Regions from separate parts of the Cereibacter azotoformans genome, predicted to be linked through region 1. Evidence: riboswitches for the same ligand, from Rfam matches in the RefSeq annotation. Region 1 holds a riboswitch; each other region holds the start of a gene.
The links. A riboswitch is a leader RNA that binds a small molecule or an ion and turns the genes downstream of it on or off. The one in region 1 is predicted to bind cobalamin.
Positions count from the first base shown of each region.

Region 2: linked by a shared signal. The riboswitch ahead of LV780_RS20995 (hypothetical protein) and the one ahead of LV780_RS01755 (hypothetical protein) in region 1 are both predicted to bind cobalamin.
Region 3: linked by a shared signal. The riboswitch ahead of LV780_RS20975 (cysteine-rich small domain-containing protein) and the one ahead of LV780_RS01755 (hypothetical protein) in region 1 are both predicted to bind cobalamin.

Region 1 is NZ_CP090021.1:352,505-355,747, reverse strand. It holds gene LV780_RS01765 (molecular chaperone DjiA) at 1-560, shown strand, start outside; gene LV780_RS01760 (endonuclease/exonuclease/phosphatase family protein) at 561-1,580, shown strand; cobalamin riboswitch at 1,622-1,828, shown strand; gene LV780_RS01755 (hypothetical protein) at 1,914-2,315, shown strand; gene LV780_RS01750 (propanediol utilization protein) at 2,312-3,136, shown strand; gene cobD (threonine-phosphate decarboxylase CobD) at 3,146-3,243, shown strand, end outside.
Region 2 is NZ_CP090024.1:31,973-35,215, reverse strand. It holds gene LV780_RS21010 (ABC transporter ATP-binding protein) at 1-662, shown strand, start outside; gene LV780_RS21005 (pseudoazurin) at 667-1,086, shown strand; partial or broken gene LV780_RS21000 (methyltransferase domain-containing protein) at 1,083-1,364, shown strand; gene LV780_RS20995 (hypothetical protein) at 1,588-1,884, opposite strand; cobalamin riboswitch at 2,006-2,207, opposite strand; cobalamin riboswitch at 2,342-2,553, shown strand; gene LV780_RS20990 (nucleotide-binding protein) at 2,637-3,243, shown strand, end outside.
Region 3 is NZ_CP090024.1:27,025-30,267, forward strand. It holds partial or broken gene LV780_RS20970 (IS256 family transposase) at 1-782, opposite strand, end outside; cobalamin riboswitch at 1,132-1,319, shown strand; partial or broken gene LV780_RS20975 (cysteine-rich small domain-containing protein) at 1,411-1,784, shown strand; gene LV780_RS20980 (cobyric acid synthase) at 1,832-3,243, opposite strand, start outside.

The DNA of each region.
Region 1 (3,243 bases):
TCGCCCTTGGCGCGAAGATGGCCAAGGCCGACGGGCAGGTGACGCGCGACGAGGTGGCCGCCTTCCGCCAGATCTTTGCGATCCCGCCCGGCGAAGAGGCCAACGCGGCCCGCGTCTTCAACCTCGCGCGGCAGGATGTGGCCGGGTTCGATGCCTATGCCCGCAAGATCAAGCGCATGTTCCGCGACGACGACCAGATCCTCACCGATCTGGCCGAGGGGCTCTTTCACATCGCGGTGGCGGACGGCCATTATCACCCGGACGAGGATGCCTTCCTGTCCGAGGTGGCCCGGATCTTCGGGTTGAGCGACCGCTGCTTCCGCGCGCTGCGCGCCCGCTTTGTCGGCGACGCGCCGCGCGATCCCTACGACGTGCTGGGCGTGGGGCACGATGCGCCGCTGACCGAGATCCGGTCGGCCTGGAAGCGCGCCGTCCGCGACTGCCACCCGGACCGGATGGTGGCGCGCGGCGTCCCGGAAGAGGCGGTGAAGCTGGCCGAGCGGCGGCTGATCGACATCAACCGCGCCTGGGAGGAGATCAGCGCGAAGCAGGCGGCGTGAATGGGACAGCGGCTGCGCATCGCGACCTACAACGTCGAGTGGTTCAACGCGCTCTTTGACGACCGCGGGCGGCTTCTGGCCGACAACGAACTCTCGGGACGCTACGAGATCACCCGCCGGAACCAGATCGAGTCGCTCGGCATCGTCTTCACCGCCCTCGATGCCGATGCGATCATGGTGATCGAGGCGCCGAACCACGGGCGGCGGCGCTCGACCGTCAAGGCGCTCGAGACCTTCGCCCGCACCTTCGAGCTTCGCGCCTCGCAGGCGATCATGGGCTTTGCCAACGAGACCGATCAGGAGATCGCGCTTCTGTTCGATCCGTCGCGGATCGAGGCGCGGCATGACCCGCAGGCCAGCCCCAAGGCGCCGCGGTTCGACGGGATCTTCCGCTTCGACATCGACGTGGATGCCGCGCCCGAGGCGATCCGGTTCTCCAAGCCGCCTCTGGAACTGGCGGTGCGCGCCGATGGACATGCGCTGCGGTTGATCGGCGTCCACGCCAAGTCCAAGGCCGGGCGCGGCGCGCGCAACGGCGCCGAAGAGGTCCGCATCGCCATCCAGAACCGCCGCCAGCAGCTCGCGGAATGTGTCTGGATCCGCAGGCGGGTGGCCGCGTTGCTGGCCCGGCACCAGAGCGTGATGGTGATGGGCGACTTCAACGACGGGCCGGGGCTGGACGAGTACGAAAAGCTGTTCGGCCATTCGGGGGTCGAAATCGTGCTCGGCCTCGACGAGCCGCCGGAGTTGCGCCTCCACGAGCCGCATGCGCGCATGGCCCTGACCCAGCGGGTCGGCGTCCAGCCGAGTTCGGCGCGCTTCTGGCTCGCGCCCGAGGACCAGTATTTCGAGGCGCTGCTCGATTTCATCATGATCTCGCCCGATCTGGCCGAAAAGGGACCGCGCTGGCGGATCTGGCATCCGCTGAACGATCCCAACTGCTTCCGCATCCCAGAACTGCAGGAGGCGCTTCTTGCCGCCTCGGATCATTTCCCGGTGACGCTGGACATCGAACTCTAGCGGGCTGCGACCGCGCGGGCCTTGCGCGTGGCACGGGAAAGGCCGATGGTGCGCGGGACGGTTCCCGGGGGCAGCCCCGGGCGAAGAGGGAATGCGGTGCGGGCCTGTTCGGCCCCAAGCCGCGACTGCCCCCGCAACTGTAGGCGGCGAGCGCGTCCCATCATGCCCACTGGCCCCGGACAGGCCGGGAAGGGCGGGACAAGCCGAGACCCGCGAGTCAGGAGACCTGCCGTCATCGGACCTGTAACAGCCGGGCGGGGTGTCCCGGGCGCAGGGTGCGTGCGCCTGCGCCGCCCCTCCGCCTGCCCGTCCCCAAGATGCGCGGAGGGCGCGATGATCGTGACGCGGAACGGACGGACCTACAGCCTGACCCAGTGCCGACACCGGCACCAACCCTGCCTCAGCGGCCTGTCGGTGATCGAGCATCTGGCGGACTCCGCCCGCTCGACCGAGGGCCTGATGGGGCCCGACTTCGAGATGCAGGGCTGCGTGCGCCTGACCGGATGCAGCCGTCCCTGCACGGCGCTGTTCCGGCTGACGACGGGCGGGCTGCAACTCTTCTGCGATCTCGAGCCCGGCGACTGGTCGCCGGGGCTCGTGCGGCTGGCCGAGATGCTCGAGGGCGGCGGCTCCTTCGCGGGCGCGCTTCCGGCCGAGCCGGCGGCCATGGTCCTCGCCTCGGCACCCGCGCGCCCCTCGCGGACGGGCCTGCAGCCGGAGGCGGCCCTCCATTGATCGAGACGAGGGTAGAGGCGGATGCGGCCGAAGGGTTCGCGCAGGTCGCGGGCCATCTGGGCGAGTTCCTGCAGGGCCGGCTCGGCCCTTCGGGGCCGCTGGCGCTCGTGACGCTGCCCTGCCCTGCGCTCCGGGCCGAGGCGGTTCGCAGGCCCGGCCCGCTCGCCCTCGAACAGCCGGGCGCGCGGATGCTCACCCTGCCTGCCCTGCGCCGGTTGCTGGCCGCGGCCGAAGGAGCGGAAGGGCGCTTCCGCCTCGTGCTCGACCTGCCGCCCGGAGGCGGCGCGGGGGCCTCGACCGCGGCCCGCGTGGCGATCCTCCGGGCGGCGGGTGTCACCGATACCGGCACCCTCGCGCGCGCCTGCCTCGCTTCGGAAGGGGCCAGCGATCCGCTGATGTTCGAGCGGCCGGAACGGCTCCTCTGGGCCTCGCGCGAGGGGCGCGTGCTGGCCGACCTGCGCCCCCTGCCGCGGATGGATCTGGTCGGCGGCTTCTTCGGCGCGTCCCAGCGAACGGATCCGGCGGATCTGTCCTTCCCCGACATCGCCGACCTCGTGGCGGGGTGGGCCACGGCCGACCTTCCCGGCCTCGCGCGCCTTGCGACCCTCTCGGCCCGCCGCTGCCTCGCGCTGAGGGGGCCGGCCGACGATCCCACCGAGGCCCTGGCTGCCCGGCTCGGAGCGCTCGGCTGGGCCATCGGGCACACGGGCCCGGCGCGGGCCCTGATCTTCCCCCCCGGCGCCGTCCCGCCCGCCGCGGGGGGGGCATTGCAGGCGGCCGGCTTTTCCCGCATCACCCGCTTCCGCATCGGCGGGGCCTGAGGAGGGAACATGCGCGACCACGGCGGCAACCTTGACAGCGCGGCGGCGCTCTTCGGCGGCGCGGCGGCGGACTGGCTCGACCTCTCGACGGGGATCAACCGGGTGCC
Region 2 (3,243 bases), on a different replicon from region 1:
CGAACGGCTCGGGAAAGTCCACGCTGCTGCGGCTGATGGCCGGTCTCGCGCCCCGGCCCGAGGGAGCGGTGCATCTGGACGGCATTCCCCTGAACACCCTGAGCCGTCGCGACGTCGCAAGGGCGATCGCCTTCGTCGAGCAGATCGCCGAGACCTCCGAGGCTCTCACGGTGCGCGATGTGGTGGAACTGGGCCGCACACCCTGGCTTTCGGCGCTGGCGCCGTTCGGGCCGCAGGATACCGCCATCGTGGACGAGGCGCTTCGCGTCGTCGGCCTCACCGCGATGGGCCGGCGCCGCTGGTCCACCCTTTCCGGCGGCGAGCGGCAGCGGGTGCAGATCGCCCGCGCGCTGGCGCAGCGGCCGCGGCTCCTGATGCTGGACGAGCCGACCAACCATCTCGACATCCACCACCAGCTGTCGCTCCTGCGCCTCGTCAGCCGGCTGCCGGTGACGGTGGTGATGGCGCTCCATGACCTGAACCAGGCGATGGGCTGCGACCGGCTAGCGGTGATGGAGGGCGGACGCCTCGCCGCCTGCGGCCCGCCCGCCGAAGTGCTCACGCCCGCGCGCCTCGCCGACATCTTCCGCGTCCGCGCCACGGCGCTCCTCGATCCCGCGGACGCCACGACCCACTTCCGTTTCCGCTGCCTCGAGGATTGACCCGATGACACCCGCAGCCCTGCTGTTCGCCGCCCTTCTCGCCTCTCCGGCCTGGGCCGAGACCCACGAGGTCCGCATGTTCAACCGCAACGACCGTGGGCCGATGATCTACGAACCCGACCGGCTGAGCCTCGCGCCGGGCGACGCCGTGCGATTCCTTCCCGCCCAGCCCAGCCACAACGCCGCCACCATCGACGGCATGATCCCCGACGGCGCCGAGCCGTTCAAGTCGCGGATCAACGAGGACTTCACCGTGACGGTGAACGTGCCCGGGGTCTACGGCATCAAGTGCAGCCCGCATTTCGCCATGGGGATGGTCATGCTGATCGAGGTGGGCGAGGCGCCCGCCCCGGTGCTGCCCGACGACCTGCCGGCGCGCGCGCGGGACCGGTTCGAGGCGATCCTCGCACAGGGGGAAGAATGAAGGCGAACCATGACCTCGTCGAGGACATAAGGGACTACTGGTCGCGGCGGTCGGCGACCTTCGACCTCGCCTTCGGCCATCGCATCGCGCCGGGACCGGAGGCGCACGCCTGGGCGCAGCCGATGCGTGACCACCTCGGTCCCGCGCCCGCACGAGTGCTGGAACTGGCCTGCGGTACCGGCGAAGTGACGCGGCTGGTCCACGACCTTGGCCACGACGTGACTGCGCTCGACTTCTCCGAGCCGATGCTGGCGGTCGCGCGGGCGAAGCACGCCGGCAAGCCGGGAAGTCACGGATCTCCTGCGCTCCCAGCGGCAGGCGCCGGCAGGCGATCCCGAGCGCGTCGCACCTCGCCGGCAGCGCGTTTCAGATCGCCGCTCGCTCGGCCTCCGAGGCGCCGCCCAGAGGCCGATCTCCTCGCCGCTGCGGGCGCAGCCGAGACTTGTCAGGCTGGCGCGGCTGGCTTCCTCTGTCCCTCGAGTGTCCCTCGAGGTTCTGCCATCAGAGCGCCGCACGGCGCATCCGCGCGCCGCCGCGACGGCGTGAGGCGGGAAGCGCGAGATCCAGCGGCGCCAGCGGCCTTGCGATCGACAGGGCGAGAATGGTGCAGAACGCCTGCACGCCCGGTGCCGTGGCAACGAAGGGCGCAGCCTTGGCCAGTGCCCGGCAAGCCTCGGCGACGTAGCTTGCACCGGCCGGCAGTCCGCCGAGCCACTGCATGTAGCCGAGCATCGCAAGTTCGCGCGCCCGTTCGGGCGGGACATCGGCATGAAGTTGATGGATTGTCAGTTCGAGCAACGATGCGCCCTCCGCGCAGGTGGCGGAGCGCTGGTCGACAACGGTGATCGCGGGTGTGGCGTCAGGCTCATCGCGGTCTCCGCCCCAGGGCGCCCCGCCCGGGTTGAGGTGACTGCGGTGCGCGAAGGCACCGGAGATGGCAGGTCTCCTGGCTCGCGGGTCACCGCTCGGCCGGTCCTTCCCGGGCCAGAGCCCAGTGGCTTTTCCGGTCTCGCTCGCCGCTCACAGTTGCGGGGGCAGCTGCGGCCTTGCCCGGCAGGGCGCACCGCATTCCCTTTTCATCCGACTCGCGAGAGCCGAACACCATCAGCACGAGATTCTCATGCCGCACGCGCAATGTCCACAGCAGGTTGCCGGCACCGGATGCGCGGCTGCCGCCGACCGTTCAGGTATCGTACGGTCAAATGTGCGCCCTGGATCCGCGGCAATCCGTCCATTTGACATCGACAATTTCGAAGCGCAGCAGCGTCGGGCTGGTGCCCGCCTCGGCGGGTGAAAAGGGAATGCGATGCGGTCTGCAAGGGCCGTTGGCGCAGCCGCCCCCGCGACCGTGAACGGAGAGGTCGCCCCGATGCCACTGGCCCTGCAAGGGCCGGGAAGGCGGGGTGCCCGTCGGGCAGACGCCCGGGATCCGCAAGCCGGGAGACCTGCCAGCCACATGAAGCTGACCGGACGGGGTGTTCCGGCGACGGGTTCCGGTTTCCGGCTCTCGCCGCCGTCGCGCGTCGTTCCTCCGACACGGGAAGGTTCGGATGCGGAAGGACGGGATACCCTCGGCGGGCGAGGCCGGTGCATTGCAACCCGGCCCGCTGCCGCCGGGGCTGATGATCGCCGCGCCCGGTTCGGGTGTGGGCAAGACCACGGTGACGCTGGGGCTTTTGCGGGCGTTCAGCGAGACGGGGCTGGCGGTGCAGCCCTTCAAGAACGGGCCGGACTACATCGACCCGGCCTTTCATCGGGTGGCGGCGGGGCGGCCGTCCTGCAACCTCGACGGCTGGGCGATGGACGCGGGCGCCGAGGCCGATCTGGTCTGGCTGCCCGGCGGCTATCCCGAGCTGCACGCCGGCCGCCTTGCTGCCGCCACGACCTTCCGCGTGGGCCTTTCCCGCCACGCCGAAAGCCGCCCCGTGCATGGCGAATGCGGCGGCTGCATGGTGCTGGGCGAGGCGCTGGTGGATGCCTCGGGCACCCGCCACACGATGACGGGCCTCCTCGGCCTCGTCACCAGCTTCGAGCGGCGGCGGCTGCATCTGGGCTACCGCCGGGCCGAGCTGCTGGCGCCGATGCCAGGCCATGCGCCGGGCGCGGCGCTGCGCGGCCTTGAGTTCCAATATTCCACCATCCTTGCGCAGCCCGACG
Region 3 (3,243 bases), on a different replicon from region 1:
GATCAGGCGACCGTCCGGTGGACGGTCGACCCGACGAACGCGCGCAAGCCCTTGTGGTCGTCGGCGATCACCAGCTTCACTCCGCGCAGACCGCGGTCGGCGAGGCTGCGCAGAAACTCGGTCCAGAACGTCTCGGCCTCCGAGGAGCCGGTGGTCACGCCCAGCACCTCGCGCTTGCCATCCTCGTTCACCGCCACGGCGATTATAACGGCACGGCTGACGATCCGCCCGCCCTCGCGCACCTTCACATAGGTCGCGTCGAGCCAGAGATAGGGCCATGCGCCCTCGAGCGGCCGGGAGAGGAACGCGTTCACCCGCTCGTCGATCTCGCTGCAAAGCCGGCTGACCTGGCTCTTGGACATGCCGCCCGCGCCCATGGCCTTGACGAGGTCGTCCACCGACCGCGTCGAGACGCCATGGACATCGTTCGTCGGGCGGTCCTTCCACTGGAAGGCCCGCTGATCCTCCTCACCCTGGAACACCGCCACCAAGGCCTTCTCGGCCGTCCGGCGCGGCTCCAGGAAGCTGGGCAGGTAGCTTCCCTTCCGAAGCTTCGGGATCTCCAGCGCGATCCGGCCCGCCCTCGTGTCCCAATCCCGTTCCCGGTAGCCGTTGCGCTGCGCCTCCCGCAGCGGTGAGCGAGCACCCTTGGCGGCGCCGGTGCGCAACTCCACCTCCAGTTCCATGATCCGGTCGGCCGCGAAGGCCAGCATCTCGCGGACAAGGTCCGTATCGGCCTGCTTTTCAATCAACTCCAGCAGCGCCATTCTGTCGTCGGTCATCGTTCGGCGGCTTACGCGGCGCCACTGGCGCCACGGTCCGCCTCACCCTCGTGGTGGTTCCAGGTCTTGCAACCCGAACCTCTACCGAAGACCGGCGATGGCCCCCACCGGAACCACCGGCCGCGCGCTGCGCTACGCCGAGGGCTCCGCGCCCGGCCTCCTACACCAAGCCTTGGGACACGGCCCCGCGGCCTTGCCCAGGTGGGCGCGCCGCGTTCCCTTTTAATCCTCGGGACACAGCAACGCCCGGGTGAACCGATCACGCACCTGTCATCCCCGAGCAGCGCGCAGGCTGTCAACCGGAAAGCGAAGGCGTCGAGGCCCCGGTTGACAGAACCGGCCCCCCGCCGCATCGTCGCGGTGCCCTGGTTCCCGCGGTGATCCCGCGGGCGAAGAGGGAAGCCGGTGCAACTCCGGCGCTGCCCCCGCAACTGTGAGCGGCGAGCCATCTGCCATGCCACTGGCCCCATGGGCCGGGAAGGGGCAGCCGGCGTCCGAGCCGCGAGCCAGGAGACCTGCCGGGCCTTGACGACCATCCCGGGCGGCGGGCCCGGAGGCATGGGCCCGTGCGCTCGCGCCGGGATCAGCCACCCTTCCGCCTTCCGGTCAAGCGACCGAAGGAGTGGCCATGGAGCCGAAAGACACAACCCTGAGGCCTTCAAGGGCTTCACCAACCGCGACTGCCCGTTCCTGCCCTGCCATCCGGGGGTGAAGCGCGCGTTCAACTGCCTGTTCTGCTACTGCCCGCTGATCGCCTACGACTGCCCCGGGCCGTATGAGATCTATACCGACCGCAACGGGCTGGTGCGCAAGGACTGCTCGGCCTGTACCCTGCCGCATGACGGCTACCAGCAGTCGTGGAACTTTATCCAGAAGTGGCTGGAATTCCCGCAGCCCTGGTCGGGCCAGCCGCAGACCGACCCGCCGACACCGCGGCCCCGTCCGGCCGAGGGTGCGACCGAGGCCGTGGCCGAGGCACATCGCCGCCACCGCGAGGGCTGACGCCGCGAGGTGCGCCGGGTATGCCGCGGCCGAAGCGCCCCGGTGGCCTAGTGCGCCAGCCTCAGCAGCGCATCGAGATCGAGGTCCGCCTCGATCCCGTCGGCCAGCCGATCAAGCGCGGTCTCTATCCGCGCGGCGTGGTCCCCGGCCGATCCGGCGCCGCCCATGGCCTGAAGCCACCGGGCGCGGAAGGCCCCCGCGCCGAAGATGCCGTGCAGGTAGCTGCCCATCACCCGGCCGTCCGGCGACAGCGCGCCCTCGGGTCGGCCGTCCGGGCTCAGCCACGGGCGGGCGAGGCCTGCGCCCGTGGTCACCCCCATGTGCATCTCGTAGCCGGTCACCCGCGTTCCGCTGATCGCGTCTGTCGCGGTGATCTCGCAGAGCCGCTTGGCCGGGCCGATCACGGTGTCGATGTCCAGCAGGCCCAGGCCCTCGGTCTCGCCCGGCGGGCCCTCGATCCCGTCGGGGTCCGTGACGCGCCGGCCCAGCATCTGGAAGCCTGCGCAGATCCCGACCACCCGGCCGCCGCGGCGGTGATGGGCGCGGATGTCGATGTCCCAGCCCTCGGCCCGCAAGGCTTCCAGCGCGGCGCGCGTGGATTTCGCGCCCGGCAGGACCACCACGGCGGCCTCGGCGGGCAGCGGATGGCCGGGGCGCACCCAGTGCAGATCCACCCCCGGCTCGGCCGCCAGCGGGTCGAGGTCGCAGGCATTGGCCAGCCGCGGGATCTCGGGCACCGCGATCACCAGACCGCGGCCGGGCTGCCGCGCCTGATCCAGCGCCAGCGAATCCTCGGCCGGAAGGGCGCGGGCGGCCTCGGACCATCGCACGAGACCCAGAACCTGCCAGCCGGTCGCCTGCCGGATGTCGGCGGCAGCGGGTGCGAAGATCGCCGGATCGCCGCGGAACTTGTTCACGATCACCCCTGCCACACGCGCCCGCTCGGCCGCGGTCCACAGGAGATGATGCCCCAGCACCGCCGCCGTGACGCCACCGCGCGAGTCATCGGCCAGCAGCACCGCCGGCAGGTCGGCGGCCGAGGCCAGCCCCATGTTCGAGATGTCCTGCGGGCGCAGATAGCGCTCGGCCCCGCTGCCCGCGCCCTCGATCAGCACCAGATCGCGGCCCTCGCAGAGCCGGTTCAGGCTTTCCACCACCCGCGGCAACAGGGCGGGCTTCAGCCGCTGGTAGTCGGCCGCGGAAAGCCGCCCCTCGACCCGGCCCTGCACCACCAGCTGCGCGGTCACGTCGCTGTCGGGCTTCAGCAGCACCGGGTTCATGTCGGTGGTGGGCGCCAGCCCCGCCGCGCGAGCCTGCAGGGCCTGCGCCCGGCCGATCTCGCCTCCGTCCACGGTCACCGCGGCGTTGTTCGACATGTTCTGCGCCTTGAACGGCGCGACCTGCAGCCCCCGGCGGGCATAGGCGCGGCAGAGGCCCGCCACAGACAGGCTCTTGCCCA